3 regions of the Kitasatospora sp. NPDC028055 genome follow, and region 2 is predicted to be linked to each of the others. Evidence: riboswitches for the same ligand, from Rfam matches in the RefSeq annotation. Region 2 holds a riboswitch; each other region holds the start of a gene.
What was found. Region 2 has a riboswitch for cobalamin ahead of AB0F71_RS14335 (CoA-acylating methylmalonate-semialdehyde dehydrogenase). Riboswitches for the same ligand answer to the same signal wherever they lie in the genome.
Positions count from the first base shown of each region.

Region 1: another riboswitch for cobalamin. It lies ahead of AB0F71_RS15730 (iron ABC transporter permease); the one in region 2 lies ahead of AB0F71_RS14335 (CoA-acylating methylmalonate-semialdehyde dehydrogenase).
Region 3: another riboswitch for cobalamin. It lies ahead of AB0F71_RS08780 (HoxN/HupN/NixA family nickel/cobalt transporter); the one in region 2 lies ahead of AB0F71_RS14335 (CoA-acylating methylmalonate-semialdehyde dehydrogenase).

Region 1 covers NZ_JBEZXE010000012.1:71,053-80,916, forward strand. Annotated here, with positions in the region: gene AB0F71_RS15715 (GNAT family N-acetyltransferase) at 1-19, opposite strand, end outside; gene AB0F71_RS15720 (ABC transporter substrate-binding protein) at 79-1,074, opposite strand; gene AB0F71_RS15725 (ABC transporter ATP-binding protein) at 1,123-1,932, opposite strand; gene AB0F71_RS15730 (iron ABC transporter permease) at 1,929-2,981, opposite strand; cobalamin riboswitch at 3,077-3,222, opposite strand; gene sodN (superoxide dismutase, Ni) at 3,343-3,738, opposite strand; gene sodX (nickel-type superoxide dismutase maturation protease) at 3,951-4,394, shown strand; gene AB0F71_RS15745 (CGNR zinc finger domain-containing protein) at 4,403-4,990, opposite strand; gene AB0F71_RS15750 (amino acid ABC transporter ATP-binding protein) at 5,127-5,879, opposite strand; gene AB0F71_RS15755 (amino acid ABC transporter permease) at 5,927-6,901, opposite strand; gene AB0F71_RS15760 (ABC transporter substrate-binding protein) at 6,939-7,868, opposite strand; gene AB0F71_RS15765 (ABC transporter substrate-binding protein) at 8,333-9,259, opposite strand; gene AB0F71_RS15770 (NADP-dependent malic enzyme) at 9,843-9,864, shown strand, end outside.
Region 2 covers NZ_JBEZXE010000010.1:128,932-138,795, forward strand. Annotated here, with positions in the region: gene AB0F71_RS14300 (aldehyde dehydrogenase family protein) at 1-1,236, shown strand, start outside; gene AB0F71_RS14305 (nuclear transport factor 2 family protein) at 1,263-1,619, shown strand; gene AB0F71_RS14310 (hypothetical protein) at 1,692-1,922, opposite strand; gene AB0F71_RS14315 (glutaminase) at 2,067-2,984, opposite strand; gene AB0F71_RS14320 (hypothetical protein) at 3,352-4,527, shown strand; gene AB0F71_RS14325 (hypothetical protein) at 4,533-5,270, shown strand; gene AB0F71_RS14330 (serine hydrolase domain-containing protein) at 5,396-6,589, shown strand; cobalamin riboswitch at 6,682-6,862, shown strand; gene AB0F71_RS14335 (CoA-acylating methylmalonate-semialdehyde dehydrogenase) at 7,073-8,572, shown strand; gene AB0F71_RS14340 (acyl-CoA dehydrogenase family protein) at 8,569-9,723, shown strand; gene AB0F71_RS14345 (enoyl-CoA hydratase/isomerase family protein) at 9,723-9,864, shown strand, end outside.
Region 3 covers NZ_JBEZXE010000005.1:40,882-50,745, reverse strand. Annotated here, with positions in the region: gene AB0F71_RS08795 (tetratricopeptide repeat protein) at 1-1,075, shown strand, start outside; gene AB0F71_RS08790 (hypothetical protein) at 1,083-2,771, opposite strand; gene AB0F71_RS08785 (metalloregulator ArsR/SmtB family transcription factor) at 2,825-3,208, opposite strand; cobalamin riboswitch at 3,290-3,484, shown strand; gene AB0F71_RS08780 (HoxN/HupN/NixA family nickel/cobalt transporter) at 3,516-4,640, shown strand; gene AB0F71_RS08775 (EamA family transporter) at 4,650-5,519, opposite strand; gene AB0F71_RS08770 (XRE family transcriptional regulator) at 5,732-6,304, shown strand; gene AB0F71_RS08765 (type B 50S ribosomal protein L31) at 6,389-6,637, opposite strand; gene rpmG (50S ribosomal protein L33) at 6,668-6,832, opposite strand; gene rpmB (50S ribosomal protein L28) at 6,996-7,232, shown strand; gene rpsN (30S ribosomal protein S14) at 7,232-7,537, shown strand; gene AB0F71_RS08745 (GTP-binding protein) at 7,543-8,721, shown strand; gene rpmF (50S ribosomal protein L32) at 8,782-8,955, shown strand; gene AB0F71_RS08735 (aminopeptidase P family protein) at 9,066-9,864, shown strand, end outside.

The sequences.
Region 1 (9,864 bases), on a different contig from region 2:
CTACGGCGGTGCGGATCATGCCGCGAGCCTACTGCGCGGGCCCCGCCCGGGCCCAGGGCCGACCGGTCGGTGGACGGTTCAGCGGGCCGGGACGGTCCGCAGGAACTCGGCCAGGGTGCTGATCGCGGCCGGGTTGCGCGGGCTCTCGACCAGGTCGGCGTAGTCCATGACGAAGATCCGGTCGTTCCTGATCGCGGCGACGTTCGCCAGCGGCGGGAAGGACTTGAGGAACTGCCGCTTCTCCTCGGCGCCCGGGGTCCCGTAGTCGTTGATCACGATCACCTCGGGGTCGCGCTGCACCACGCTCTCCCAGCCGGCGGTGACCCAGGTGTCCGCGAGGTCGCCCATGATGTTGGTCCCGCCGGCCTTCGCGATGATCTCGTCCGCGGCGGCGAACTTCCCGGCGGTGTACGGCTTGTCCTGCCCGCTGTCGTACAGGAAGACGGACGGGCGGCGCTCCGGCTGCGGCACGGCGGCGATGGTGGCCCTGGACTCGGCGATCAGCCGGTCGGCGCGGTCCTTGACGTCGAAGATCGCGCCCAGGTTGGCCAGGTCGGTGTAGAGCGCCTCCAGCGGGTCCATCACCCCGCGCTCGGAGCCCTTGCCGCTGCGGCAGGACTCGCTGAGCACGTAGGAGTCCACGCCGAGCGCCTTGAACGCCTGCGGGGTGACCCCGCTGCCCTCGTCGAAGCCGTAGTGCCAGCCGGCGAACACCAGGTCGGCCTTGGCGTCCAGGGCGATCTCCTTGGTGAGCACCTTCTTGGAGAGCCAGGCGGTCTGCTGGTAGCCGTCCTTCCAGGCCACCTTGTCGACCTTCCCCTTGTCGTCGGGCATCACGTAGCCGGCCATCCGGTCGGCGAGGCCGAGGGAGAGCATCAGTTCGGTGATGTTGACGTCGTTGGTCACCACCCGGGCGGGCTTCTGCGCGAAGGTGAGCCGCTCGCCGCAGTTCGTCACGGTCACCGGGTAGTGGGCGGAGGCGGTGGTGGCGCCCGGGCCGGGGGCGATCTCGGCGCCGCAGGCGGTCAGCCCGAGGGTGAGCAGGGCGGTGGCGGCAACGGCCTTGGTGCGCATACGAGTTCCTCGGGGATTCACGGATCGGCTCGGGGATTCACGGGTCGGTCAGACGAGACGGTCGAACAGCAGCTGGAGGGCGCCGGTCGCGGGGTGGCGGACGGGGGTGGCCCGGACGCCGAACACCTCGGCCAGCAGCTCGGGGCGGAGCACCTCGTGGGGCTCCCCGGCGGCGACGATCCGGCCGGCTTCCAGCACGTACAGCCGGTCGCAGTGGGCCGCCGCCAGGTTGAGGTCGTGCAGGGCGGTGAGCACCGTCGGCCCGGCCTCGCGGGCGAGCGCCAGCACCTCCAACTGGTGTGCGATGTCGAGGTGGTTGGTGGGCTCGTCCAGCACCAGCAGGCGCGGTTCCTGGACGAGGGCGCGGGCGATCAGCACCCGCTGCTTCTCGCCGCCGGACAGGCTCGGGAAGGCGCGTTCGGCGAGGTGGTCGGCCCGGACCCGGCGCAGCGCGGCGGCGCAGCGTTCCCGGTCCCCGGCGGTCGGGCCGGCGGCGAGTCCGCGCCGGTGCGGCAGCCGGCCCATGGCGACCACCTCGGCCACCGTGAACTCGAACTCGGCGGGGTGCTCCTGGGTCAGCGCGGCCACCCGGCGGGCGGTGTCGCGGGCGGTGAGCGCGTGCAGGTCGTCGCCGGCCAGCCGGACGGTCCCGCCGGCCGGGCGCAGCACCCGGTAGACGCAGCGCAGCAGGGTCGACTTGCCGCTGCCGTTCGGGCCGATCAGCCCGACCACCTGCCCGGCGGCGGCCGCCAGGCTCACCTCGTGGACCAGCCGGGCGCCGGCCAGTTCCACCGAGACGCCGTCGACGCGCAGTTCCTCGGCGCCGGTCGAAGGGGTCGGGGCCGTCATCGCCGTCATCGCCGGCCTCCGAAGGCCTGGCCGCGGCGGCGCATCATCAGCAGGAAGGCGGGCACCCCGAGCACCGCGGTGAACACCCCGACGGGCAGTTCGGCGGGCGCCAGCAGGGTGCGGGAGGCGATGTCCACCCAGACCAGCAGCAGCGCGCCGGCGAGCGGCGCGATCACCAGCACCCGGCGGTGCCCGGCGCCGACCAGCATCCGGGCCAGGTGCGGCATCAGCAGGCCGACGAAGCCGATCGCCCCGCTGACGGCGACCACGGTGCCGGTGACGGCGGCGGTGACCACGAACAGTTCCCGGCGCAGCCGGTCCGGGTCGACCCCGAGCGAGGCGGAGGTCTCGTCGCCCATCGCGAGCGCGTCCAACCGCCCGGCGGCGCAGGCCAGGTAGGCCAGTCCGGCCAGTACGGTGCCGGCCGCGATCGGCACCGAGCCCCAGGTGGCGCCGCCGAGGCTGCCGAGCAGCCACATCATGGCGTCCCGGGCGGCCTCGGCGTGGTCGGCGGAGAAGACCATCAGGGTGGTCACGGCGGAGAAGCCGTAGGAGAGCGCGGTGCCGGTGAGCACCAGCCGCAGCGGGGTGAGCCCGTACGCGGTGCGGGCGGCGAGGTAGACCAGCACCATGGCGAGCAGCGCGGAGCCGAACGCGGAGACCGAGATCGCCCACACCCCGAGCGAGGCGAAGGCGCCGAGCAGCAGGACGGCGTTGGCGCCGACGGCGGCGCCGGAGGAGATGCCGAGCACGAAGGGGTCGGCGAGGGCGTTGCGCACCAGGGCCTGGACGGCGACCCCGGTGGCGGCCAGCCCGCCGCCGACCACGGCGGCCAGCAGGGTGCGGGGCAGCCGGAGCTCCCAGACGATCGCGTACGCCGCCGCGTCGCCCGCGTCCAGCCGTCCGCCGGTCAGCCCGGCGCCCAACAGCCGCAGGACGTCCGGGAGTTCGATCCCGGAGGCGCCGAGCGCGACTCCGCAGACCAGGGAGAGCAGCAGGGCGGCGGCGAGGCCGAGGGCGAGCGGGAGGGTCGGTATTCGGCGAACGGGGTCACTCACGTGCGGGCGCGCCTTGCCTCGGGCCGCGGGTGTGCCGGGGCGGGCGCCGGTCGGGGGCGGGCCCGGGCGCCTTCCCCTCGCAGTCCACGGCGAGTTGTCGGGAGTTCAGCGGCCGGGGGCGATCGGGCTGGCCCGGCCCCGGAACCGCGGGCCGTGCTCACCGTTGCGGGTCAGCGCCGGATTCTCACCGGACTTCCCCCTCGGACGCCCTGGCAGCATAACAGCCACTCAGGGCAGGCAACCCTTACCGGGATCCGTTCCCGGGGTGGCAGGCCTGGGAGACCCGGACCGGCCCGGGAAACGCACGACCGCCCCCGTCCGACGGTGCGGACGGGGGCGGCCGGGTGGCGACGCGTCAGGCTCAGGCCTGCTTGGTCTCCCAGAAGATCTTGTCGACCTCGGCGATCAGGTCCAGCAGGGCCTGGCCGGTGGCCGGGTCGGTGGACGCCTTGGCGGCCGAGGCGGCCTTCAGGGTGTCGTTGATCAGCTGGTGCAGCTGCGGGTACTTCTCGAAGTGCGGGGCCTTGAAGTAGTCGCTCCACAGCACCGAGATGTGGTGCTTGACGGCCTCGGCGCGCTGCTCCTTGATGATGATGGCGCGGGCGCGGAAGTGCGGGTCCTCGTTGGCCTGGTACTTCTCCTGGGTGGCCTTGACCGACTCGGCCTCCAGCTTGGCCTGGGCCGGGTCGTAGACACCGCACGGCAGGTCGCAGTGGGCGTGAGCAGTGGCACGCGGTGCAAACAGACGAGAGAACATGGGAGTCCTTCCTTAGATCGTCTTCCCGCGCCCGAGATTACCCTTCCGGCCTCCGGGTTTCGCGGCCGGGCGGTGGGCCTAGGGCAAAAGACGGACCCGGAACCGGGGTAATCCGGACATCGAACGGACCTGTGACCGGGGTCGTCCGGACATCGAACGGATGACGGTCCGTACGGCAGACTGGGGGCGGTCGGTCCCCGGGAGGAGGAGCCATGGCGCGGAGCACGGAGCCGCAGGGCGGCGGGCCGGGCGGCGCGGTGCCGTTCGGGCTGGTGGACGTCTCGGGCCCGTCGATGGTCCCGACCCTGCGCGAGGGCGACCAGCTGCTGGTCCGCTACGGCGCGCCGATCAGGCCCGGTGCGGTGGTGCTGTTCCGGCACCCGTTCCAGCAGGACCTGCTGGTGGTGAAGCGGGCCGCCGAGCGCCGTCCGAAGGGCTGGTGGCTGCTGTCCGACAACCGTCCGGTGGACAGCGACAGCCGCAGCTACGGCCCGGTCCCGGACGAGCTGGTGCTCGGCCGGGTGCTGCTGCGGCTGCGGCCGAGCCCCGCCTGGCTGGCGCCGGGCCGGGGGCTGGAGCGGCTGCTGCTCGGCCCCCGGCTGGCCCGGGTGCCGGGCCTGGCCCGCCGGTTCGGGGTCTTCGTCGACGAGCCCTGAGGCCGCCGCTACTTCCCGGCGGTGTGCGCCGCCTCGGCCTCCTGGCGCTTGCGGGCCCGGTACGCGGCGACGTTGGCGCGGGTCGCGCAGCGGTCGGAGCAGTAGCGGCGGGAGCGGTTGGTCGAGGTGTCCAGGTAGGCGTTGCGGCACGGCGCGGCCTGGCAGATGCCGAGCCGGTCGGCGCCCAGCTCGGTGAGGTGCACGGCCAGGCCCATGCAGGCGACGGCGCTGAAGTGCGCGGTGGCGGTGGGCGAGTTGTCGGCCAGGTGCAGGTGCCAGCGCGGCCGGCCGGCGTCGTCCAGGTAGTCGTGCCCGGAGACCAGCGGGCTGACGGGGTACTCCATCAGCAGGCTGTTCAGCAGGTCGACGGACCGGATCTCGTCCCCCTCGGCGGCGGCCTCGAACACTCCGCGCAGCCTGGTCCGCACCGCCCGCAGCCGGGGCACGTCGGACTCGTCGGCCAGCGCGGCGGCGCGGGAGGAGTCGGAGAACAGGGCGCGTACGGCGTCCACCGAGGTCAGCGTGTCGGTGCCGCGCTCGGGTTCCTCGGTGTTCACCAGCCGAACGGCGAGATCGGCGTACGAGGCGAGCTCCACGGCGGTCCTTCCAGTGGTTGCGGTAACGGGCCCGGACCGTTGCGGTAACGGGCTGGGCGCTTCCAGCCTATTACCCGGCCGGGGAAAACGTCGGCGCCCGGCAGGAAGTCGTCTGCCGGGCGCCGGGCGTACGGGCTCAGAGCACCTTGGAGAGGAAGGCCCTGGTGCGCTCGTGCTGGGGGTTGGTGAGCACCTCGCGGGGGTTGCCGGACTCGACCACCACACCGCCGTCCATGAACACCAGTGCGTCGCCGACCTCACGGGCGAAGCCCATCTCGTGGGTCACGACCACCATCGTCATGCCCTCCTCGGCCAGGCCGCGCATGACGTCCAGGACGTCTCCGACCAGCTCCGGGTCGAGCGCCGAGGTGGGCTCGTCGAAGAGCATCAGCTTGGGCTTCATGGCCAGCGCGCGGGCGATCGCCACGCGCTGCTGCTGGCCGCCGGACAGCTGCGAGGGGTAGTTCTTCGCCTTGTCGGCCAGGCCGACCCGCTCCAGCAGGGCCATCGCGCGCTCCCGGGCCTCGGCCCGGCTCTCGCCCTTGACCTGGACCGGCGCCTCGATGACGTTCTCCATGGCGGTCATGTGCGGGAACAGGTTGAAGCGCTGGAAGACCATGCCGATGTCGCGCCGCTTGAGGGCGACCTCGCGGTCCTTGAGCTCGTGGAGCTTGTCGCCCTTCTGCCGGTAGCCGACCAGTTCGCCGTCCACCCAGAGGCGGCCGCCGTTGATCTTCTCCAGGTGGTTGATGCACCGCAGGAAGGTCGACTTGCCGGAGCCGGACGGGCCGATCAGGCAGAACACCTCGCCCTGCTTGACCTCCAGGTCGATGCCCTTGAGCACCTCGACCAGGCCGTAGGACTTGTGCACGTTCTCGGCCCGGACCATCGGCTCGCCGGTGGGCGCGGAGTCGGTGGGGGTCTTGCTCAGATCGGTCATACGTGACCACCTCCCTCGAGCCCCGGGACGACGTCGGCGGTGGTCTTCGGGGCGGGCTTCCCGGCGAACAGGCCCCGCAGTCGCTGCAGCGGGGTGGGCGGGAGGGTTCGGTTGGAACCTCGGGCGTAGTGGCGCTCGATGTAGTACTGACCGATGGTCAGCACCGAGGTGAAGAACAGGTACCAGAGGCTGACCACGATCAGCAGCGGGATGTTCTGGTAGTTCCGGGAGTAGATGACCTGGCCGGCCCGGAAGATCTCCTCCAGGGAGATCACGGAGACCAGCGAGGTGGTCTTGAGCATCGAGATGGTCTCGTTGCCGGTCGGCGGGATGATCACCCGCATGGCCTGCGGCAGGACGATCCGCCGCATGGTCTGGAACCGGCTCATCCCGAGCGCGTGGGCGGCCTCGGTCTGGCCCTCGTCGACCGACTGGATGCCGCCGCGGACGATCTCCGCCATGTAGGCGGCCTCGTTGAGGCCGAGGCCCAGCAGCGCGGCGACGAAGGTCGGGATCAGGACGTTGGTCTCGCCGGACCAGAACTCCGGACCCCACGGGACGCCGATCGACAGCTTGGCCCAGATCAGGCCGAGGAAGTTCCAGAACACCAGCTGCACCAGGACCGGGGTGCCGCGGAAGACCCAGATGTAGACCCAGGCGGTGCCGGCCAGCAGCGGGTTCGGGGAGAGCCGCATCACCGCGAGGATGATGCCGCCGACCACACCCATGAGCATGGAGAGGGCGGTCAGCTCCAGCGTCACGAGCAGCCCGTGCATGATGCTGTCGTGGAACAGGTACTGCCCGACGATGTCCCACTTGAAGGCGGGGTTGGTGAGGAGGGCGCTCAGCAGCATCGCCGCGAGCAGGGCGATGACGACGGCGCCCGCCCAGCGTCCGGGGTGGCGGACCGGGACGGCCTTGATGGTCTCAGGCCGTCCCTTCGGCGCCGTCCCCTTGTCCAGAGAGTTCACGGTGTGGCCTCGGGGGAGAGATGAAGCGTACGAGGGGTCAGCTGACGGCGCCGTTGACGGTCGACTTGTCGATGGCACCGCTCTCGACGCCCCACTTGGTGAGGATCTGCTTGTAGGTGCCGTCGTCGATCAGCGACTGGATGGCGCCCTGGATGGCCGGGGTGAGCTTGGAGCCCTTGGCGAGGGCGACGCCGTAGGGGGCCACGCCGTAGGTGTCGCCGAGCTTCTCCAGCTGCCCGCCGGACTGCTTGATCGCGTAGTCGACGACCTGGGAGTCGGCCATCATCGCGTCGTCGCGGCCGGAGACCACGGCGTTGGTGACGTCCGTCTGGAGGTCGAACTTGTCGCCGTCGTTCTGGATGCCCGGCTTGCCGGCCTTGGCGCAGTCCGGGTTGCGGGTGTCCTTGATCTCGTCGGCCTGGGTGGTGCCGGTCTGGACGGCGACCTTCTTGCCGCAGAGGTCCTTCGGGTCGACCTTGCCGGGGTTGCCCTTCTTGACCGCGATGGCGCTGCCCGAGTTGAAGTAGGTCACCATGTCGACGACCTGCTCGCGCTCCTTGTTGTCCGTGAAGGACGACATGCCGAGCTGGAACTTGTTCGACTGGATGCCGGGGATGATCGCGGTGAAGCCGGAGTCCTGGACCTCGGCGGTGAGGCCGAGCTTGGCGGCGATCGCGTTGGCGAGGTCGACGTCCATGCCGATGACCTTGCCGCTGTCGTCCTTGAACTCGTCCGGCGCGTACGAGGCGTCCGCGCCGACCAGGAGCTTCCCGGCCGACTTGACGTCGGCGGGGACGAGGGCGGCCAGCTTGTCGTCGGCCTTGACCGTGTTCACGGTCGCGGAGGCGTTGGGGGCGCCACTGCCGTCGCTGCTCTTGCTGCTGCTACAGCCGGTCAGCACCAGGGACACGGACACGGCAGCCACGCCGGCCGCGAAGAGGCGGGTGCGCTGGGTACGGACGGTCATGAGGGGGATCTCCTCCTGGGGAGAGAAATCGGGCGGAGCGCGCCGCGGGAGCGGCGCACCGGGGCAGCTGGCCGTACGGAGCCGTACGGGTGGTCACTCGCGGTACGTCTTCGTACGTGCGTTGCCGGGTGGTGCAGTTGCCTGGGCGCAGGTGGCCGCCCAGGGTGGTGCGGGGTACTGCTTCCGCCACCCTCCGCCGAGGTGGACGTCGACCTGAACCGCCTCGACCGGTGGTCGGCTCGATCCGAGATGGGGGGAATCCTGCCATCTGATGACGGTCAGGGGGCCCTCATCCAGATCAAAATCGGATAACGAGGGCTCGTGCTGTCCGCTATTCGGACGGATCGCGTGCCCCTGTCACCCTGCGTATAAGTATGCAGATCCGGCTGTGCTGTTCCCGGACGCCCCGCCGCTGCCCCGCGGCCCCGCCCGTTCCCGACCCGTGCCCCGCCGCTGCGCGCGGGTCAGATGCCCCCGTTGACCACCGCGTTCTGCGCCGCGCCCGCGCTCACGTTCCACTTGGCGAGGATCTTGTCGTACTCGCCGCTGCGGATCAGCTGGTCCACCGCCTTGGACACGGTGTCGCGCAGCTCGGTGTCCTCCTTGCGGACGGCGATGCCGTACGGGTTGGAGGTGGACTGGGCCCCGGTCACCTCGAAGCGGCCCCCGCCGTCCGTGGTCTTCGCCGCGTAGGCGGCCACCGGGAAGTCGTTCAGCCCGGCCGCGGCGGTGCCGGCGGCGACCTCGGCCAGCGCCTTGGCGTCGGTGTCGAAACGGTGCACCGTCAGCTGCTTGCCGGCGCGCGAGCAGACGGCGACCTGCCGGGTGGCGATCTCGTCCTGGGTGGTGCCCTGCTGGAAGGCGACCGTCTTGCCGCACAGGTCGTCCAGGGTCCGGATCCCCTTGGGGTTGCCCTTCGGGACGACGATCGAGGTCCCGGCGATGAAGTAGTCGACGAAGTCGACGCCCGGGTTGACCTGCTTGCCGTCGTCGTCCAGGCCGTCGCGGCGCGTGCGGACGTCGCTGAGCGCGGACATCGCCACGTCGAACTGCTTGCCCTGGAGGTTCGGTATCAGCTTGTCGAACGGGGTGTCCACGAACTCGACCCGCACGTCGAGGATCCGGCCGAGGGCGGCGGCGAGGTCCGGGTCGAGGCCGGTCGGCTTGCCGTCCGGGCCGCGGAACTCCACCGGCGCGTAGTTGACGTCCATGCCGATGCGCAGCACGCCGGCGGAGCGCTGGGCCTTCGGCAGCTTGCCGCGGATGTCCTTGACCGGGTCGCTCGCGGCGGCCTGCCCGCCACCGCCGCAACCGGTGAGCAGCAGGGCGCCGGCGGCGGCCAGGGCGGCCGCGGCGAAGGCCGGGCGACGGGCGGGCGTGAGGTGAGGCATGAGGGTGCTCCTGAGGGCGGAACCGTGGTCGCTGCGGTGTCGCGCGGGTGTACGCGGAACGGCGGACAAGCGATCCTGCCATCCCGCCCTGCCGGGCCCGGCAGCGGGTGTGTCAGAATTCGGTACCGGGTGACCCCCGAACGCTCGAACCAGACCGACGAGCCCCGACAGGCTCGGGGTGCCCAGGACCGGAAGTCATCACGTGGCTCCGTATCCGGGGCACCGATCCCCCGTGGATCTGCGTTCACACTTGCGGGTGCGCGTGCCTCAGCGCCGTTGCCGCCGCCGGAGCCCGGCGCTTCCGACACCGGGCCCCAGCCGACGCGACAGCACGGCGATGAACTGCGCGCGACGAGGACGAAAAGGCATAGGTGCGATGCCTTGGTCCGACCTACGCTCGGCCCGGTAGCACAAGCGGACAACACAAGACCCCATAAAAAACCCTCATCCGAGGGCGCCACCCGACGGCAGCGCCCCCGCCCCGACCCCGGGTCCGCTCAGGCGTACCCGGTTTCCGGCTTACGGCCGGGGCGCCCAGTCCGTCGGCCGCGCACCTCGCCGGAACAATGACGAAGAGGTCATCGTGGCAGCGGAGATCATCAGCA
Region 2 (9,864 bases):
GAGGCGCAGCTGGAACCGCTCAAGCGGCTTCTCACCCGGGAGCAGGGCAAGTCGTTGGACGACGCCGCCGCGGAGATCCTCGGGTTCGGGTACTGGCTGCGGGGGACGGCGGCGCTGTCGCTGCCGGAGACGGTGAACGAGGACAGCGCGGAGCGGCTCTCGGTGACCCGCCGGGTGCCGCTGGGGGTGGTCGGCGCGATCGTGCCGTGGAACTACCCGCTGGGCAACGCGGGGTTCAAGCTCGCCCCGGCGCTGCTGGCGGGCAACACCGTGGTGTGGAAGCCCTCCCCGTTCACCCCGCTGGTCACGTTGAAGGTCGGCGAGCTGCTGCGCGAGGTGCTGCCGCCCGGTGCGCTGAACGTCGTCTCGGGCGGCGCCGAGCTGGGGCCGTGGATGACCGCGCACCCCGGCATCGACATGATCAGCTACACCGGCTCCACCCGGACCGGCCGCGAGGTGATGGCCGGCGCGGCGCCCACGCTGACCCGGGTGACCCTGGAACTGGGCGGCAACGATGCGGCCATCGTCCTGCCGGACGTCGATGTGCCCGCCGTCGCGGAGAAGCTGTTCTGGGGCGCCTTCGCCAACAGCGGCCAGGTGTGCCTGGCGATCAAGCGGCTGTACGTCCACCGCGACGTCCACCAGCCGCTCCTGCGGGCGCTGGCCGCCTACGCCGCCACCGTACGGGTCGGCCGCGGCACCGAGCCGGGCGTGCGGCTCGGCCCGGTGCAGAACCGCCCACAGTACGAGCGGGTCCTCGACCTCCTCCGGGACTCCCACGCCCAGGGCCACCGCTTCGCCGCCGGCGGCCGGGCCGGGGAGGGGACGGGCTACTTCGTGGCGCCGACGCTCGTGGACGATCCCCCGGAGTCCTCGCGGATCGTCCAGGAGGAGCAGTTCGGGCCGGTCCTGCCGGTGCTCCGCTTCGACGACGTCGAGGACGCCGTCGCCCGGGCGAACGCGAGCGAGTACGGGCTCGGCGCCTCCGTCTGGTCGTCCGACCCGGAGGCGGCCCTGGCCGTCGGACGGCGCCTGCGGGCCGGCACGGTGTGGATCAACGAGGTCCAGCACCTCACCCCGCTCGTCACCTTCGCGGGCCACAAACAGTCCGGGCTCGGCTCGGAGAGCGGCGCCGAGGGGCTGCTCGAATACACCGCGCCCCAGACCGTCACCCTCCGCCGCGCCACCGCCCCCTCCCCCTCTCCCCCGCAGCCTCGGCCTGAGACCCGGGCGTGAACCGACGACATCGAAGGAGGCCGGCGATGCCGACCGAACAGCAGGTCGACGACTGGGTCAAGGCGTACGTGCGGGCCTGGCGCAGCAACGCGCCCGAGGACATCGCGGCCCTGTTCCGCGCCGACGCGGAGTACCACGAGTGGCCGTACGAGACCGACTGGATCGGCCGCGCGGAGATCGTGCAGGGCTGGCAGTCCCGGGAGGTGTGGCAGCGGGGCGGCTGGGACTTCGAGTGGTCGATTCTCCTGATCAACGGGGACACGGCCGCGATCAGGGGCACCGGCGTCTACAAGGAGCTCGGCACCTTCGCCAACCTCTGGACGGTGACCTTCGACGACCAGGGCAGCTGCGCGATGTTCCGGATGTGGAACAACCAGGTCTGACGCGGCGCGGACAGCGAGCGGCACGGACAGCAAGCGGCACGGCCGGTGGCCGGTGGCAGCAGGTGAGCGGACTCAGGGCTCGATGACGAGGCGTTCGATGAGGTCGTCGCGGAGGGTGAACCGGTAGCGCAGATCGACGGTGCCGCCGGGGAAGTCGCCTTCGAGATGGTGGGTGGCGATGTAGTGGGTCGCGTCGGTCTGCTCGGCGCCCGTGAGCTGGATGGTGTAGGTGAACTGGGTGGCGGATCGACCGAGCCACCCCTCGATCTCCTCGGTGCCCTGGTAGGTGTTGCCGTCGTCCACGTATGTCTTCGCCGCAGGTCCCGCGGCGAGCGACGCGATGCGCAACCGCTACGCAACACGGCAGGCCGTCCCCGCGGAAGAGGCGTAAGGCTACTCGGACCGGAGACCGCCCGGTGGCCCCCCGGCCGGTCCGGGCACCGCCGGTCAGAAGATGGACCAGCCGGTGTGGGTGGTGAGGGCGTCGAGCGCGGTGATGCCCGCGATCGAGTTGCCGTGAGTGTCGAGGGCCGGCCCCCAGGTGCAGAGCGTTCCACGCCCCGGGATGACGGCCAGTATGCCGCCGCCGATGCCGCTCTTGGCGGGCAGGCCGACGCGGTGCGCGAACTCGCCCGCGGCGTCGTAGGTGCCGCCGATCAGCATGACGGCGTTGATCCGCTTGGCCTCGCTGCGGGTGAGCAGCCGGGTGCCGTCGGCCCGGAGGCCGTGCCGGGCCAGGAACCCTGCGGCGAGGGCGAGGTCGCGGCAGCTCATGGTGAGGGCGCACTGCCAGAAGTAGTGGTCGAGGACGTCCGGGACGGGGTTGTCGAGGCGGCCGTGGTCGGCCAGCAGGTGGGCGAGCGCGGCGTTGCGGTGTCCGTGCTGGCTCTCGCTCCAGGCGACCTGGGCGTCGAAGTCGATGCGGGGGTTGCCGCTCTCGGTGCGGAGGAACTCGCGCAGGGTGCCCCGGGAGTCGCCGGTGAGGGTGAGCAGCCGGTCGGTGGTCACCAGCGCGCCGGCGTTGACGAACGGGTTGCGCGGGATCGCGTTCTCCCGCTCCAGCTGGGCAAGGGAGTTGAAGGGTGACCCGGAGGGTTCCTTCCCCACCCGGGTCCACAGCGAGTCGCCGTCGCTGGCCAGGACCAGGGCGAGGGTGAACACCTTGGAGATGGACTGGACGGAGAACGGGACCTGCCAGTCCCCGGTGCCGCGCGGCGGTTTGCGGGTGTGGGTGTCCGCGATCGCGAGGCCGAACCGGTGGGGGTCGACGGCAGCGAGGGCCGGGATGTACTGGGCGACGGTTCCCTCGGCCAGGACGGGGCGAACCGCTTCGTTGATGCGTGCGAACAGGTCCTCGTAGTCCATGCCGCCCCCCTCCGCGGGCGGGACGCCGTTGTCCGGCCCGGCATCAGCATGCGCCGGGGCGTTCGCGGGGGGAAGGGCGCCCGGAGCGGCGCGGAGGGGTTCCGACCCGCGAACCGGAATCCCGGCGCCTTCTTGCGTCGAGCCGGATGCGCTGTCAGAGCTCCCCGCGCAGACTGATGTGCGTGTTCGCCGTCGGGGGCAGCCTGCCAGGGTGAATCGGAAGCGGAGCTCCGAACAGGACGGTGCGCCGGACGCCTGTCACGGGGAGCTCGGAAGTCGGCAAAGGCTGGAGATGCCCGATTCGTTGGGGGGCGGTCGCATGGACGGCGCTGGACCTGTCCCGGACAAGGCCGGACTACCGGGCGGAGTGCTGATACCGCATCCGCGGGAGCCTGCTGCGCCGCCGCCTGCGGAGTCGGGCGTCGACTTCTGCGGCGACGCCCTGCTCCTGCTGACCGGGCCCTTCTTCCCCGGGCCGGTCTCGCTCGCGGACTCTCCGGGCTTCGCCGTTCCGGCGGACGGCCGACTCGATCCGCAGGGGCGCCTCACGCTGGTGCACCGGTCCCTGGACCAGTTCCTGCGCGGCTCGCTCACCTTCGGCAATCCGCCGGTCGACCTGCTCACCCACTTCGCCGGGTCGGAGGAGTTCGACGCGCGGCTGACGGCGATCGTGCGGGAGACGACGGCGCTACCGGTGGAGCTGCACGTCACCGGCATCCTGTTCCCGGACGGCTACGGGTCGGTGGCCGTGCACATGAGCGTCGTCGAGGGGTGGACCGGGAGGCAGCGGGAGCAGCTCATCGACGGCTTCGGGCCGAAGGGCCGCGACGACCTGACCACGCGCATCAGGGACGAGCTGCTGCCGGCCCTCACCGCGATGTCCGACCGGTGCCGACAGGGGCCGCCGTGTCCCACGGTCCTGCCGTACTTCAACCTCACCTACGCGGGCTGGACCACCCACCCGGCACCCGGCCGAGCGACCCTCTCCGATGCGCTGCGGCACCTGATCTACCCCCGCTCCGCCGCACCGATCCCCTCCGAGTCGACGTGGCCGCAGGAGTTCTTCTACCCCGGATACGCCTTCTTCCTGCTGGCCTCCCGGGACGGCCCCGGCGAGACGCTCGACCAACTCGAGCACCTTCTCGGTCAGTTGAACGTGCACTACGCCCGGCTCGAACGCTCCGCCAGTGCCGCGGAACGGATCGTCCGCGAAATGGCACTGAACGAGGACCCCGAACTGCTCATCTCGCTGGAACGACGGCTGCGCGCCGACTACCAGGCGCTGGTGCGGCCCACGTTCAGCTACGACTTCCACGTGCTCAAGCTGCGCGACAGTGTCCTGGAGGCGTGGGAGACCGAAAAGGTGCGCGAGCGCACCGACACCCTGCTCGAGATGGCGCGGCGCGCGGTGGAACGCAAACTGGAGCACGACCAGCTGCGCCGGGTGACGAAGGTCAACCTCGCAGTGACGATCGTGGCTATCCTGAGCTTCGTCCAGTGCGTCGACTCGGCCCTCAACCTGTGGTCGAGGTTCTTCGAGTAAGAGGGGTGGCGATCGTGCCGGTGGACGTGCAGATCTGCGTCGCGGACGGGCTGATCTACGACGGTCTCGACTACGCCGACCGGATCGAGCAGCGGCTCACCCGAGCCGGCCTGAGCTGCGGCCGCCTGGACCTGGTGACCGAGGCGGCCGAGCTGACCGCGCGACGGCAACAGCCGGCCTTGGCGTACGTGTTCACCGGAGGCCAGACCTCGGTGCACTCCGACGCCGCGTGGATGCGCGCGACCATCAAGCTGATGGGGGAACTCGTCGCCGACGCGAACGGGCCTGACGGCGACACCGGCCCCGCGGTGCTCGGCGTGTGCCTGGGCTCGCAGCTGATCGCCGAGGCGTTGCGTCCGGGCTCGATCATCGACACCTCGGGCATCGAGGTCGGCCTGACCGAGGTGAACCGGGTCGGCGACCGCCGGGGCGTCGGCGTCGTGCCGTCGTTCCACTACCAGGCGATCAGTCCGCAGATCGAGGAAGTGGACGGCGTGCGGATCGAGTACCGCAACGAGCACACCTCCGTCCAGGCGCTGAGCTACGGCGAGCGGGTCTTCGGATGCCAGTTCCACCCCGAGCTGACCCCGGACGACGTGCGCCGGCTGATCGACTTCAACGAGGACGTCATCAGCCGCTGGCACGGCGACCCGGCCGCGGCGCATCGCTCGGTCGAGCAGTACCAGGACGAACTGCCCGAGGACCTCTTCGAGCGCCTGGTGATCGACCGCATCACGCGCTGACGCCGTCGGGGTCCGCTGCACCGCGATCCCGATGCGCGGCGATCCCGGAGGCATTCGGATGAATGTCCGCAGGGGGCCGGTGCGGTGCCGCAGGCAGAAGCCTGGAACGACCTATCCAGGGGCGTATGCCTATCCGAACGGGCCGATCTGCCCTGCTGCGCACCGTGACGACCATCGCTGCCTGCCTGGCAGCCTCCCTGCCCGCGATCGCCGCGCCCGCGGCGGCCGTACCGGTCCCCAGGGAACCGGCCGCCGCGTCGCAGTCCTGGGAAGCGACCGCGGCGAAGCTGGACCGGGTGATCCGGCAGACGGCCGCCGACGCCGGTGTCCCCGGCGTGATCGTGGGCGTCTGGAAGCCCGGACAGCCGCGCTACGTACGGGCTTTCGGCGTCGCGGACACGAGCGACTGCGCCCCGATGCGAACCGACCTGAACATGCGGATCGGCAGCGAGACCAAGACCTTCACCGTCACCGCGCTGCTCCAGCTCGTCGACCGCGGCGAGGTCGGCCTGGACGACCCGATCTCCGGGTACGTCGACGGGGTGCCCGACGGAGAGCACATCACGCTGCGTCAGCTCGCGGACATGCGCAGCGGCCTGTTCGCCTACAGCAAGGACCCGGGCTTCCAGCACCTGCTGACGACCGAGCCGCACCGCCAGTGGTCGCCGAACGAGCTGCTCGACATCGCTTTCGAGCATCCCAACCAGTTCCCGCCCGGCACGCAGTTCGACTACTCCAACACCAACACCGTGCTGCTCGGCCTGGTTGTCGAGAAGGTCACCCACCGCCCCTTGCGGGACGTGATCCGGGACCTGATCACGCGGCCGAGCGGCCTGGACCGCACCTTCCTGCCGGTGGCGGCGGAGTTCCCGCCGCCGCACGCCCACGGCTACACCGACATGACGCCGGACGCCACGGTGGCGGATGCCACGGACTTCAACCCGAGCTGGGGCTGGGCAGCCGGCGCGATGATCTCGGACCTCGACGACATGCGCTCCTGGGCGGAGAACGTCGCGACCGGCGGCCTGCTGTCCCCGAAGACCCAGGCGGAGCGCCTCGACGCGCACCCCACCGGCGCGCCGGGCGACGCCTACGGGCTGGGCATCGACATCAACCACGGGTGGATCGGCCACGCGGGATCCCTGCCCGGCTACCAGAGTCTGACGGTCTATCTGCCCGCCCAGAAGGCGACGATGGTGATCCTGCTCAACACGGACATCCCCTCGAACGGCGAGAACCCCAGCACCCTGCTCGGCCGGGCCATCACCCGGGTGGTCAGCCCCGACAACGTCTACGGTGACGCCTCCGACCAGGCCTGACGCGCGACCCGGGGGACGGGGGGGGAGGTCACGACAGCAGGGCGCGCCGCGGGCCTCGGGCCTCGGGGCCTCTGGACTTACTAGGACGTCCGACTATATGGTCGATGCCAGGTCCGCGGTGTCAGGGAAGCCGGTGTGAGTCCGGCACGGTCCCGCCACTGTGACCGGGGAGTTCGTCCTCGTGGATGACGGCCACTGGCAGCCAGCCGGGAAGGCCTGGGGGCGGGCGTGGATCCGGGAGTCAGGATACCGGCCGCGGGTGGTCCGTGTTTTCCACGAGGATGGAGACGACACGCATGACTCCGGGCTGCCCTTCCCGTTCCGCTGCCCCGTGCCCTGCCGTGCTGACCGTCGGGGCACACCTGCTCCCCCGACGCTGACGTCAACCGCCGGACCGCCGTAGGCGCGCACGACCGTGCGCCCGGACGGTGGCGGTGGTCTCTCCATTCCTCCTCTCCCCATCCACGATGAGAGAAGGAACCGATGGTCCGTGAACTGACCCATTTCGTCGGCGGCAAGCGCGTCGCCGGGACGTCCGGCCGGTTCGGCGACGTGTACGACCCCAACACCGGCCGGGTGCAGGCCCGGGTGCCGCTGGCCGACCGGGCCGAGGTCGAGGCGGTGATCGCCGACGCCGCGCAGGCCCAGCCCGAGTGGGCCGCCTGGAACCCGCAGCGGCGGGCGCGGGTGCTGCTGCGCTTCCTGCAACTGGTCGAGCAGGAGAAGGAGGACCTGGCCCGGCTGCTCTCCGCCGAGCACGGCAAGACCGTGGCCGACGCCCACGGCGACATCCAGCGCGGCCTGGAGGTGGTGGAGTTCGCCGCCGGGATCCCGCACCTGTTGAAGGGCGAGTTCAGCGACAACGCCGGCACCGGCATCGACGTCTACTCGATGCGCCAGCCACTCGGCGTGGTCGCGGGCATCACGCCGTTCAACTTCCCGGCGATGATCCCGCTCTGGAAGGCCGCGCCCGCGCTGGCCTGCGGCAACGCCTTCGTCCTCAAGCCCTCCGAGCGCGACCCTTCGGTGCCGCTGCGCCTGGCCGAGCTCTTCCTCGAAGCGGGGCTTCCCCCGGGCGTGCTCAACGTCGTCAACGGCGACAAGGAGGCCGTGGACACGCTGCTGGAGGACCCCCGGGTCGAGGCGCTCGGCTTCGTCGGTTCGACCCCGATCGCCCAGTACGTCTACGCGACCGCGGCAGCGCACGGCAAGCGCGCACAGTGCTTCGGCGGCGCGAAGAACCACATGATCGTGATGCCGGATGCCGATCTCGACCAGGCCGCCGACGCCCTCGTCGGCGCCGGCTACGGCTCGGCCGGCGAACGCTGCATGGCGATCTCGGTCGCCGTCCCGGTCGGGGAGGAGACCGCGGACGCGCTGGTGGCGAAGCTGGTCGAGCGGATCGCCGCCTTGAAGGTCGGCCGCTCGGACGACCCGGCGGCCGACTTCGGTCCGCTGGTCGGCCGCGACGCCCTGGAGCGGGTCCGCGGCTACCTGGACCTCGGGGTCCGGGAGGGAGCCGAACTCGTCGTGGACGGACGGGACTTCCGCCTTCCCGGCCACGAGGACGGCTACTTCCTCGGCGCCTCGCTGTTCGACCGGGTCACCCCGGGCATGCGGATCTACCGGGAGGAGATCTTCGGCCCGGTCCTGACCGTGGTCCGCGCCGCTGACTACGAGGAGGCGCTGCGGCTGCCGAGCGAGCACGAGTTCGGCAACGGCGTGGCCATCTACACCCGGGACGGCGACACCGCCCGGGACTTCGCCCGCCGGGTGAACACCGGCATGGTCGGGGTCAACGTGCCGATCCCGGTGCCGATCGCCTACCACACCTTCGGCGGCTGGAAGCGCTCCGGCTTCGGCGACCTCAACCAGCACGGCCCGGACTCGATCCGCTTCTACACCCGTACCCGCACCGTCACCTCGCGCTGGCCCTCCGGGGTCAAGGAGGGCGCGAGCTTCACCATGCCGACGATGGGATGAGCACGGTGCACGCAAGTGACCTGACGGACGACCAGCGCGCCGTCGCGGAGGCGACCCGGGCCTTCGCCGACGAGCACCTCGCCCCGCACGCGGTGGCATGGGACCGGGACGAGCACTTCCCGGTCGACGTGCTGCGCAAGGCGGCGGACGTGGGCCTGGCCGGTGTGTACGTGCGCGAGGACGTCGGCGGCTCGGAACTCTCCCGACTGGACGGGGTGGTCGCCTTCGAGGCGCTCGCGACCGGCTGCCCGTCGATCGCCGCCTACCTGTCCATCCACAACATGGTCGGCTGGATGGTGGACCGCTACGGGACCGGGGCGCAGCGTGCCCGCTGGCTGCCGGCGCTCTGCACGGCCGAGCAGTTGGGCAGTTACTGCCTCACCGAGCCCGGCGCCGGCTCCGACGCCGCCGCGCTCACCACCCGGGCCGTGCGCGACGGCGACCAGTGGGTACTGGACGGCGTCAAGCAGTTCATCTCCGGGGCAGGCACGTCCCAGGTGTACGTGGTGATGGCGCGCACCGGCGGCCCGGGGCCGGGCGGCGTCTCCGCGTTCCTCGTGGACCGGGACGACCGGGGGCTGTCCTTCGGTCCGAACGAGCACAAGATGGGCTGGAACGCCCAGCCGACCCGGCAGGTGCTGCTGGACGGCGTCCGGCTGCCCGCCGACCGCCTGCTCGGGGCGGAGGGCGAGGGTTTCCGCATCGCCATGGCCGGCCTCAACGGCGGCCGGCTGGGCATCGCGGCCTGCTCGCTGGGCGGCGCCCAGAGTGCGTTGGAACGTGCGGTGACCTACCTCGCCGACCGTGAGGCGTTCGGGGCCCGACTGCTGCACGCCCAGGCGCTGCAGTTCCGACTCGCCGACATGGCGACGGAGTTGGAGGCGGCGAGGGCGCTCGTGTGGCGCGCGGCGACCGCCCTGGACCGGGGCGACCGGCGGGCACCGCAGCTGTGCGCGATGGCCAAGCGGCACGCCACCGACACCGGCTTCGAGGTCGCCAACCAGGCGCTCCAACTGCACGGTGGCTACGGCTACCTCGCCGAGTACGGCATCGAGAAGATCGTCCGCGACCTGCGGGTGCACCAGATCCTGGAAGGGACCAACGAGATCATGCGCGTCATCGTCGCCCGCGGCCTGACCGGGGCCGCCTGATGACCGGGAACGACACCGAGGAGGTCCTCGTCCAGCGGGAGGGCCGGGCCGGGCTGATCGTCCTCAACCGGCCCGCCGCCCTGAACGCCCTCACCCACGGCATGGTGCGGACGGTCTCGGCGGCCCTGGACGCGTGGGAGC
Region 3 (9,864 bases), on a different contig from region 2:
GGCCGAGGCGGCCGGGATCGACCGGGCGTCGGAAGGCCTGCGTGAGCTGCGTTCCGCGCACCTGCTGGACGATGTCGTCGACGACGGCCCGGGGCGGCGCTTCCGCGCTCACGACCTGGTCCGGCTGCACGCGCGTGGGTGCGCCCGCGAACTGCCCGAGCGCTTCGACCTGCTGGCCCGGACCGTCGGGTACTTCCGTGGCCGGGCCGCCTTGGCGGCCACCCTGGTGCTCGGGGACCGGCTGTGGCTCCAGGAGCGCAGCGGCGAGGGGCTGCCCGGGTTCACCGACAAGAAGAGCGCACTCGGGTGGCTGCGGGCCGAGCGGGCCGATCTGCGGGAGGTCGTTCGGGCGGCGGCGGAGCAGGGTTGGCACGGCGAGGTGTGGCGGCTGTGCGAGTCGCTCTGGGCCCTCTACCACAGCGACAAGAACTACGGGGACTGGATCGAGACCCACCGGCTCGGCGTGGAGTCGGCGCAGTGGGACAACCGCCCGGACGCGGTGATCCGTATGCGCAACCAACTCGCGCGGGCTCATTACGAGTTGAAGGAGTACCCGCTGGCCGTCGAGCAGGTCGCGATGGCGTCGGAGGTCCTGCCGCTCGTCGACGAGCCGCGGCTGAGCGGCGTGTTGTACGAGACCGACGGTCTGCTCTGCCTGGCCGACGGGCGTCCGGAGCGTGCGGTGGAGCGGTTCGTCCTGGCCAGGGAGGCCAACGAGGGCGATCCGCACGGCGAGGTCGTGCAGGACTACAACATCGCCCAGGCCCTGATCGCGGCCGGGCGGGCGGGCGAGGCGATCGGTGTGCTGGACGGGGCGGCGGTGACCGCCGAGCGCACCGAGGACGAGCCGATGCTGATGCGGCTGCCGCTGGTGCGGGCCCGTGCGTACCGCGGCCTGGGGGACCTGGAGGCGGCCGTCCGGTGCGCGGAGGAGTGCGTGCGACGGGCGGCGGAGCTCGGCCAGCTCGCCAAGGAGCGGGAGGCGCACCGACTGCTGCTCTCGCTCGCGGAGGAGCTCGGGGACGCCACGCTCGCGGCGCGCAGCCGGGCTTGGCTGGGAGAGCCGGAGGCGTAGGGCGTGTCTAGGCCGGCCGTGCCGTGAAGGCCACCCGGGTCAGGTGGGTGCCGGTGCGGATGGTGAGGCCGTGGTCGGGCAGCAGGGCCGGCTCGCCGCCGTCGGCGAGCCACAGGACGAGCGCGGAACCCAACAGGAGCGGGTCCAGGAGCGGCTCGGTGATGCCCCAGGCTTCCTCGGCCTGTGCCTCCAGGAGCAGGCCGTCGGGCAGCCGGACCAGATGGCGGGCCTCACCGAGGGCGGCCACCAGCACGGCGGCGCCCGGCCAGTCGGCCGAGGCCTCGGCGAGCCAGTGCTCGGCGGGCCGTTCGGCCCGGATCGTGGTGCGGGCCAGGACCTCCGCCGTGAACTTCAGTTCTCGGACGGGTTCCTCGGTGCTCGCGACGTGGAAGCCACGGGGGCGGTGGCGCTCGGGGACGACGATCGGGAACCGGCGGAGGCTGACCTCGCTGCCCCGGCATTCGCCCTCGACGTCGTAGGCCGTCGGCGACTCGGCGGGTAGCGGGACGGGCGCCGGGTAGGGCGGCAGGTCCGGGGCCTTGGCCGGCCGGTCGACGGCCGGCAGGAAGTCGTGCAGCAGGGTGGCCAGGAGCTCGCCGGAACGACCGCGTCGGCCGAGCGAGCGGTCGGTGATCGACTGCAGTGAGGCCGGATCGTGCTTCGCCATGGCCTGTTCGATCTGGGCCAGCAGGTCGCTGTGCGGATCGAGCGCGGGCGCGGCCTGGCCGAAGGCGTAGGTGGGGGACCGCGGGTCGAGTTCGGCGGCGCCGGTGGTGACGAGCAGGGTCGGGTGCCGCAGGGCCGCACCGTAGAAGGAGACCGAGCCGTGGTCGCCGATCAGGCAGTCGGCGGCGACGACGGTGGCCTGCCAGCCCTGGTGCGGTGGGATGAGCCGCAGGCCGGAGCGGGTGGCGGCGGCGAGGATCGCCTCCGGGTCGTGCTTGGCCCAGATGTTGGGGTGCAGGATCACCGCCACGGTGTACTCGTCGGCCGGGAGCTGGGCGATGAGCGAGGACGGGAGGTCGAGGGCGTGGGCGAATAACGAGTGTTCGCTCCAGGTGGAGTTGACCACGACCAGGCGCCGTCCGTCGACGGCGCCGAGCGCTGCGCGGTAGCGGTCCCGGGAGTCCGCGCTGTGCTGCATCCGGTCGTGGCAGAGGTCGCCGACCTCCCGGGCGCGGGGGAGGGCCTCGGGACACCAGTCCGCCAGCCGGCCGAACTGTTCGGAGTGGGTGAGGCCGACGACGCTGGGGAACACCCGCCGCCGGTAGGTGAGTTCCCGCCGGGACAGGCCGGCGGCGCTGACCGGGTCGCCGGTGGACTCGGTGACCAGCCGGTTGTACCCGGCGCCGTGCGGGAGGACGACGAGCGGCGCGTGCAGCCGGTGCATGGAGGCGTGGACGGCGCAGGCGACGGCAAGGTCGAACTCGTAGCGGACGGCCTCCTCCCAGGGCAGCACGGTGATGTTGCCGGGCAGGGTGCGGAGGTAGTCGTCGAGTCCGGTGGCGAACTCCGAGCCGGGGTTGACGGTGATGTAGAACCTGATGCCGTCCTGACCACGCAGCAGCATGAGCACGTCGAGAACCCGGGTGGCCGAGGTGAGCGTGCGGGCGACGGCGAGGACGCGCGCCGTGACCGGTCGGGAATCCCAGCGCGAGTCGTCGGGCCAAGGCCGAGGCCGGAGGCGAATCAGCACACGAAGATCGTACTCATCCCCCCGCGCCCCCGGCGTGGTTTGCCGAGTGTCGGTCAGCCCGCCGCAGCGGCGGGCTCCTCGTGATCGGCGGCGGCGCATTCGTCGAGCAGGGGGCGCATGGCGTCGTCCACGAGCCGGTAGCGCACCACGCGTCCGTCCTTGTCTCCGGTGACCACTCCCGCCGTGCGGAGCAGCCGCAGGGCCTGGGAGACGGCCGGGTCGCGCATGCCGGTGGCGACCGCCAGGTCGCTGACGGCGAGCGGGCCGGCCCGGTGGAGGGCGAGCAGCAGGGCGAGCCGTCCGGGGTCGGCGAGCAGGGAGAACCGCTCGGCCCAGGACCGGACGTGCTCGGTGTCACCGATGGCGGCGATGGCTTCGCAGACCCGGTGTCCGTCGATGGTGCGGTGGCCCGCGCGGTCGGCCGGTACGAGATGCATGCGGACATTCTGGCAGCTCACGACCTGTGATCCTGGACACCTGCACAGGTGCGCAACCTTGCGAGGGTGCGGTCCTGCCCCTACGGTGTTCCCCGCCGTGGTGCTCGGGAATACCGGTGACGGACCTTCGACAGGTCCTGCTCCGGAGCGGCCCTCGCCACTGTGATCGGGGGAGAGAAGTCCGGACCCACATGCCACTGGGCGCTTCGTGCGCCTGGGAAGGCGGGTCCGGGAGCCCCGTAAGCCAGGAGACCGGCCACGGCATCTCACGAAGTCATTCCACGAGGTGCTGGAGCGTGATCCGAAGATGACCCTGCCCGAAACCGCCGCGCCCGCCGAGGCGGACCCCGCCCCCTCCGTACTGCCCACCTTCCGGTGGAAGCGCGAGGACACCGTCCGTACCGCCGGGCTGATGGGGGTGATCCTGGCCATGCACGTGGTGGCCTTCGGGACCCTCATCTTCCTGGTCGCGCCGCACAACTACGCCGTCGGCACCCAGGTCTTCGGGGTGGGCCTGGGCATCACCGCCTACACCCTCGGCATGCGGCACGCCTTCGACGCCGACCACATCGCGGTGATCGACAACACCACCCGCAAGCTGATGGCGGACGGCAAGCGGCCGGTCTCGGTCGGGTTCTGGTTCGCCCTCGGGCACTCCTCGATGGTGGTCATCATGGCCGCCCTGGTGGCGGGCGGCGCCCAGCTGGCGAACACCCTGATGGACGACGACTCGGCCACCCACAAGTGGCTCGGGGTGGTCGGCACCACGGCCTCCGGTGCCTTCCTCTACCTGATCGGCGCGCTCAACCTGGCGGCGCTGCTCGGCATCCTCAAGGTGTTCCGCTCGATGCGGGCCGGGCAGTTCGACGAGTCGGAGCTGGAGGCGCACCTCGACTCGCGCGGCTTCATGGCCCGGATCCTGAACCGGGCGACCCGCTCGATCACCCGGCCCGGGCAGATGTTCCCGGTCGGCATGGTGCTGGGCCTGGGCTTCGACACCGCGACCGAGGTCACCCTGATGGTGATGGCCGGTTCGGGCGCGGCGGCCGGGCTGCCCTGGTACGCGATCGTCTGCCTGCCGCTGCTGTTCGCGGCCGGGATGAGCCTGTTCGACACCCTGGACGGGACGTTCATGAACTTCGCGTACCAGTGGGCCTTCTCCAACCCGGTGCGCAAGGTGTACTACAACCTGACCATCACCGGGCTGTCGATCGCGGTGGCCTTCATCATCGGCACCATCGAACTGGTCGGCGTGCTGCACGAGAAGCTCGACCTGACCGACCCGGTGACCGGGTTCATCGCGGACATCTCGCTGGACAACGTCGGCTACGCGATCGCCGGGCTGTTCGTGGTGGTGTGGGCGATCGCCATCGGGTACTGGAAGCTGGCGGGCGTCGAGAAGCGCTGGACTCCCGCGCAGCAGCAGCAGTAGCGGTCGGGGTCACGCCGCCGCGAGCAGCAGCGTGCCCGCCACGGCGAGCCCGGCGCCGACCACCTGGACCGGGCGCAGCCGCTCCTTCAACACCCCGCGCGCCAGCAGCGCGGTGACCACCGGGTAGAGCGAGGCCAGCACGGCGGCCACCGCCGCCGAGCCGCCGTGCGAGGCCGACGCGTAGGCGGCGTTGCCGGCCACGTCGAGCAGCCCCACGGCGGTGAGCAGCGGCAGCCGGGCGCGCAGCCCGGGCAGCAGTCCGCCGTCGGCGGCGCCACGCAGCGAGTACACGCCACGCAGCGAGTACAGCAGCGCGGCGCCGCCGACCGCGATGTTGACCAGCCGCTGGACGCACAGCACCAGCAGCAGCCCGCCGCCGGCCGAGGCCTGGGCGAGCAGGGACATGTTGGCGCCGAAGCCGAAGGCGGCGGCCAGGGTGAGCAGCAGGGCGGTACGGGCGGCGGCCGGTCCGCCGCGTTCGGGCCCGCCGGCCAGCACCACGCCGGCCACCGCCACCGCGATCCCGGCCAGCTGTGCCGGGCCGGGCCGCTCGCCGAGCGCGAGCCCGAGGCCGACCGGGACGGCGACGCCCACGGTGGCCAGCGGGGAGACCACGCCCATCGGGCCGAGGGCGAGCGCCCGGTAGAAGGCGAGCATCGCGAACGGGCCGATCACCCCGGCGGCGACGGCGTACCAGAGGGCCGGAGAGGCGTCGGCCCAGCCGCCGGTGGCCAGCACCGCGAGCAGCAGTACGGCGGCGGCCGTGGCCTGGGAGACGACCACGACGGCGAGTGCGGGCAGTCGGCGGGTGAGGATGCCGCCGCCGAAGTCGCCGAGGCCGGTGAGCAGGCTGGCGGCGAGGGCGAGCAGGGCGGTCACCGCAGCGCCCCGGGGCTCACGGCGTGCGGGGTCACGGCGTGCGGGGTCGAGCCCCGGGGGGCCGGGGCGCGGGGGATCGAGGACAGCACAATGCACTCCGAAGTACAGTCGGATGGACTTGTTGCCGGAACGGCAGCGTAGTGCAAAAAACTGAACTCGGCCGAACACTATTCTGTACTTCTCGTACGGTGAGACACCGGAGGACTGCCCGCGTGCCGGACCCCGACCTGGTCTCCAGGGCCCTCGCCCGGAACCTCAAGCGGCTGCGCACCGAGCGCGGCCACACCCTGGACGCCCTCGCCGCCCGGTCCGGGGTGAGCCGGGGCATGATCGTCCAGATCGAGCAGGGCCGCACCAATCCGAGCGTGGCCACCGTGGTCCGGCTCGGCGACGCGCTCGGCGTCTCGATCGCCACCCTGCTCGACTACGAGGAGGGCCCGGACGTCCGTATCGTGCCCGGCGACCAGGCCGTCCCGCTCTGGAACGGGCCGGCCGGCGGGACCGGCACCCTGCTGCACGGGATCGAGGCGCCCGGGCCGCTCGAGCTGTGGGAGTGGCGGATGGCGCCCGGTGAGGAGTACTCCTCCGAGCCGCACCCGGCCGGGACGGTGGAGATCCTCCGGGTCGTCGAGGGCGAGCTGACCCTGGTGCACGGCGAGCGCGAGCACACCGTGCCGGTCGGGAGCACGGTCTCCTTCGACGCCTCCTTCGCGCACGTCTACCGCAACGCGGGGGAGCGGGAGCTGCGGCTGACCATGGTGGTGTCCGTGCCGCCGCCGCGCTGAGTCCGTCCCCGTACGTCGCGCCGTCCCCGTACGTCGCGAACGGCGCCTCCCCGAGCCGGGGGAGGCGCCGTTCGCGTTCCGTCGTCAGTGCCGGTCGCCGTAGCGGCGGCGGAACTGCTCGACCCGGCCGGCGGTGTCGAGCACCCGGGACTGGCCGGTGTAGAAGGGGTGGCTCGCCGAGGAGATCTCGACGTCGATCACCGGGTAGGTCTTGCCGTCCTCCCACTCGACGGTGCGGTCGCTGGTGGCCGTCGAGCGGGTGAGGAAGGCGAGGCCGCCGACCTTGTCGCGGAAGACGACCGGGCGGTAGGCGGGGTGGATTCCGGGCTGCATGGTGGGGCTCCTCCGAGGGGGTTCGTGCGGTCAGCGCTCTTCGCGGAAGTCGACGTGCCGGCCCACGACCGGGTCGTACTTGCGCAGGACCATCCGGTCCGGGTCGTTCCGCCGGTTCTTGCGGGTCACGTAGGTGTAGCCGGTGCCGGCGGTGGAGCGGAGCTTGATCACGGGGCGCAGTTCGTTGCGGGCCATCGGGCGTCCTCCTGGGGTCGCGGGCTCGTGGGCTTCGGGTCCCGGGGTCTCGTGGTGCGGGGTCCGCGGGGCTGGATCGGAACCGTACACCGAAATGGAAGTCATTTTCATCTGGTGTAACGTGACCTCCGTCCTGCCCATTCCCGGACGACAGGGAGCACCCATGTCCGCCCACTGCCAGCTCACCGGTCGCCGGCCCGGCTTCGGCAACGCGATCTCGCACTCGCACCGCCGCACCCCGCGCCGCTTCGACCCCAACATCCAGCGCAAGCGCTACTGGCTGCCCAGCGAGGGCCGGTACGTCCGGCTGGTGCTGAGCGCCAAGGGGATCAAGACCGTCGACACGATCGGCGTCGAGGCCGCCGTCGCCCGCATCCGCGCCCGGGGGGAGAAGGTCTGATGGCCAAGCAGAGCAAGATCGCCAAGAACGAGCAGCGGCGCGCGATCGTCGCCCGCTACGCCGAGCGCCGGGCCGAGCTCAAGCGGATCATCGCCCACCCCGGCACCGACCCCGCCGAGCGCGCCGCCGCCCAGGCCGAGCTCGCCCGCCAGCCCCGCGACGCGAGCGCCACCAGGGTCCGCAACCGCGACGCCGTCGACGGCCGGCCGCGCGGCTACCTGCGCGCCTTCGGCCTCTCCCGGGTCAACCTGCGCGTCCACGCCCACGCCGGGCACCTGCCGGGCGTGCGAAAGGCGAGCTGGTGACCGGCATGGACGGCATGGACGGCACCCGCCTCCCGGTGGTGGTGGTCGCCGGACTGCACTCGGACGAACGCAGCGCCGTCGTCCAGGAGTTGGCGGCCGCCGCGGTGGACGCCGTGGTGCTGCGGCACGACCTGCGGGACGCCTCGCTCGGCCTGGTCCACCGCGAACTGCGCGACGCCGACGGGGCGTTCGACACCGGCTCGACCCCGCTGGTGAACGACTGCCCGTGCTGCGCCCTGCGCGAGGACCTGCTGCCCCGGTTGCTGGCCCTCGCCGAGGGCGGCCGGCACGGGCTCGCGGTGGTGGAACTCTGGGGCGGCAGCGACCCGCACCCCGCCGTTGAGCTGCTCGCCGGGGGCGAGGCGGACGGCCGCCCGCTGGCGGAGGCGGTCGAACTCGCGGGCGTGGTCACCGCCGTCGACCCGGACCGGCTGATCGGTGACCTGTCCGTCTCCGACGAGCTGGTGGAGCACGGGCTGCACACCGCCGCCCAGGACGAACGCACCCGCGCCGAGGCGCTCGCCCACCAGATCGAGTACGCCACCACGCTCGCCGTGCCGCGCGCCACCGCGCACGGGCCGGGGCTGGCCCTGCTGCGCCAGCTCCACCCGACCGCCCGGGTGGTCCGGCTCGGCACCGGCGCGCTTACCCGGGCCGCCCTCGGCGGCTTCGACGTGGCCGCCGCGCGCGACCGCGTCAACCCGGCGATCGCGCTGCTCCCCCAGGAGAGCGACGAGGCCGGGGTGAGCACCCTGGTCTGGGAGCGCCGCCGCCCGCTGCACCCGGAACGGCTGCACGGGGCCCTCGAACTGCTCGTCCCGGCCGCCCAGCGCAGCCGCGGCCGGTTCTGGCTCGCCAACCGGCCCGACCTGATGCTCGCCTGGGACGCGGCCGGGGCCAATCTCGCGGTCGAGGAGTGCGGGCCCTGGCTGACCGCCCTGCCCGACGCCGCCTGGGACCTCTACCCGCCGGCCCGCCGCGCCGCGGCCGCCCTCGACTGGCACCCGCTGCACGGGGACCGGGTGCAGCAGCTCAGCTTCACCGCGGAGGGGCTGGACGTGGACGGCATCACCGAACTGCTCGACTCCTGCCTGCTCACCGACGCCGAACTCGCCGCCGGCGAACCCGGCTGGAAGGCCCTCCCGGACGGCTTCCGGGACCTCCTCGACCCCGTCCACCTCTGACCGACCCCGTCCACCTCTGACCGATCCGGTCCACCCGGCACCACCCGACAAGGAGCCCCGATGGCAGTCCCCAAGCGCAAGACCTCGCGCAGCAACACCCGGCACCGCCGCGCCCAGTGGAAGGCGACCGGCCCGAAGCTCGTCCCGATCACCCTGAACGGTCGGGAGATGCTCGTCCCGCAGAACCTCGTCGCGGCCTACCGCCGGGGCCTGCTCGACCCGGACGGGAGGTGACGGCGGGCAGGAGGGCGTGAGCAGGGGCGCGCGGGGCGCAGTGGGGTGCCGGCGCATCCCTCGGGGGTGCTCGGCGGGCGGTTCGGGCCGGGGGTTCGTAGGCTCGACGCATGGCGGATGCGTACGCGGGGCGGCGGGAGCGGGTGAGGGAGCACTGCAGTGCGGCCGGGGCCGACGCGGCGCTGATCACCCGGGCGGCGAACGTGCGGTACCTGACGGGCTGCGCGCCCTGCGGGGCGACCCTGTTGCTGACAAGGGACCGGGTGCTGCTGACGCTGCCGGACGACCTGCCGCCGGACGACTCGGGGGAGCACCTGATCGCCGCCGACGTCACCCAGGTGCCGGTGACGGCCGGGGCGGACACCGCCCTGGCGGCCGCCGCCACCGCGGGTCGGCTGGGGGTGCGCGCCCTCGCGGTCGAGGAGCACGACCTGACCGTCACCCGGCACCGGGCGGTCGCGGGCCTGCTGGAGGGCGGCCGGCTGGCGGACCTCGGCCAGGTGGTGGAGCGGCTGCGGGTGGTCAAGGACGAGCACGAGATCGCGGACCTGCGGATCGCCGCCGAGATCGCCGACCAGGCGCTGGGCGAGCTGCTGGAGTCGATCCTGGTGGGCCGGACCGAGCGCCACCTGGCGATGGAGCTGGAGCGCCGGATGATCGACCACGGCGCCGACCGGGCGGCCTTCCCGGTGTCGGTCGGCACCGGCAGCCACTCCGGCCAGCCGGCCCACCAGCCCACCGACCGCCGGGTGGAGGAGGGCGACTTCCTCACCGTGGTGATGGGCGCCCAGTACCGGGGTTACGGCGTCTCGACCGCCCGGACCTTCGTGATCGGCGCCGCTCCCGCACCCTGGCAGGTCGAGCTGCACCGGCTGGTCTTCCGCGCCCAGCGGGCCGGCCGGGAGGCGC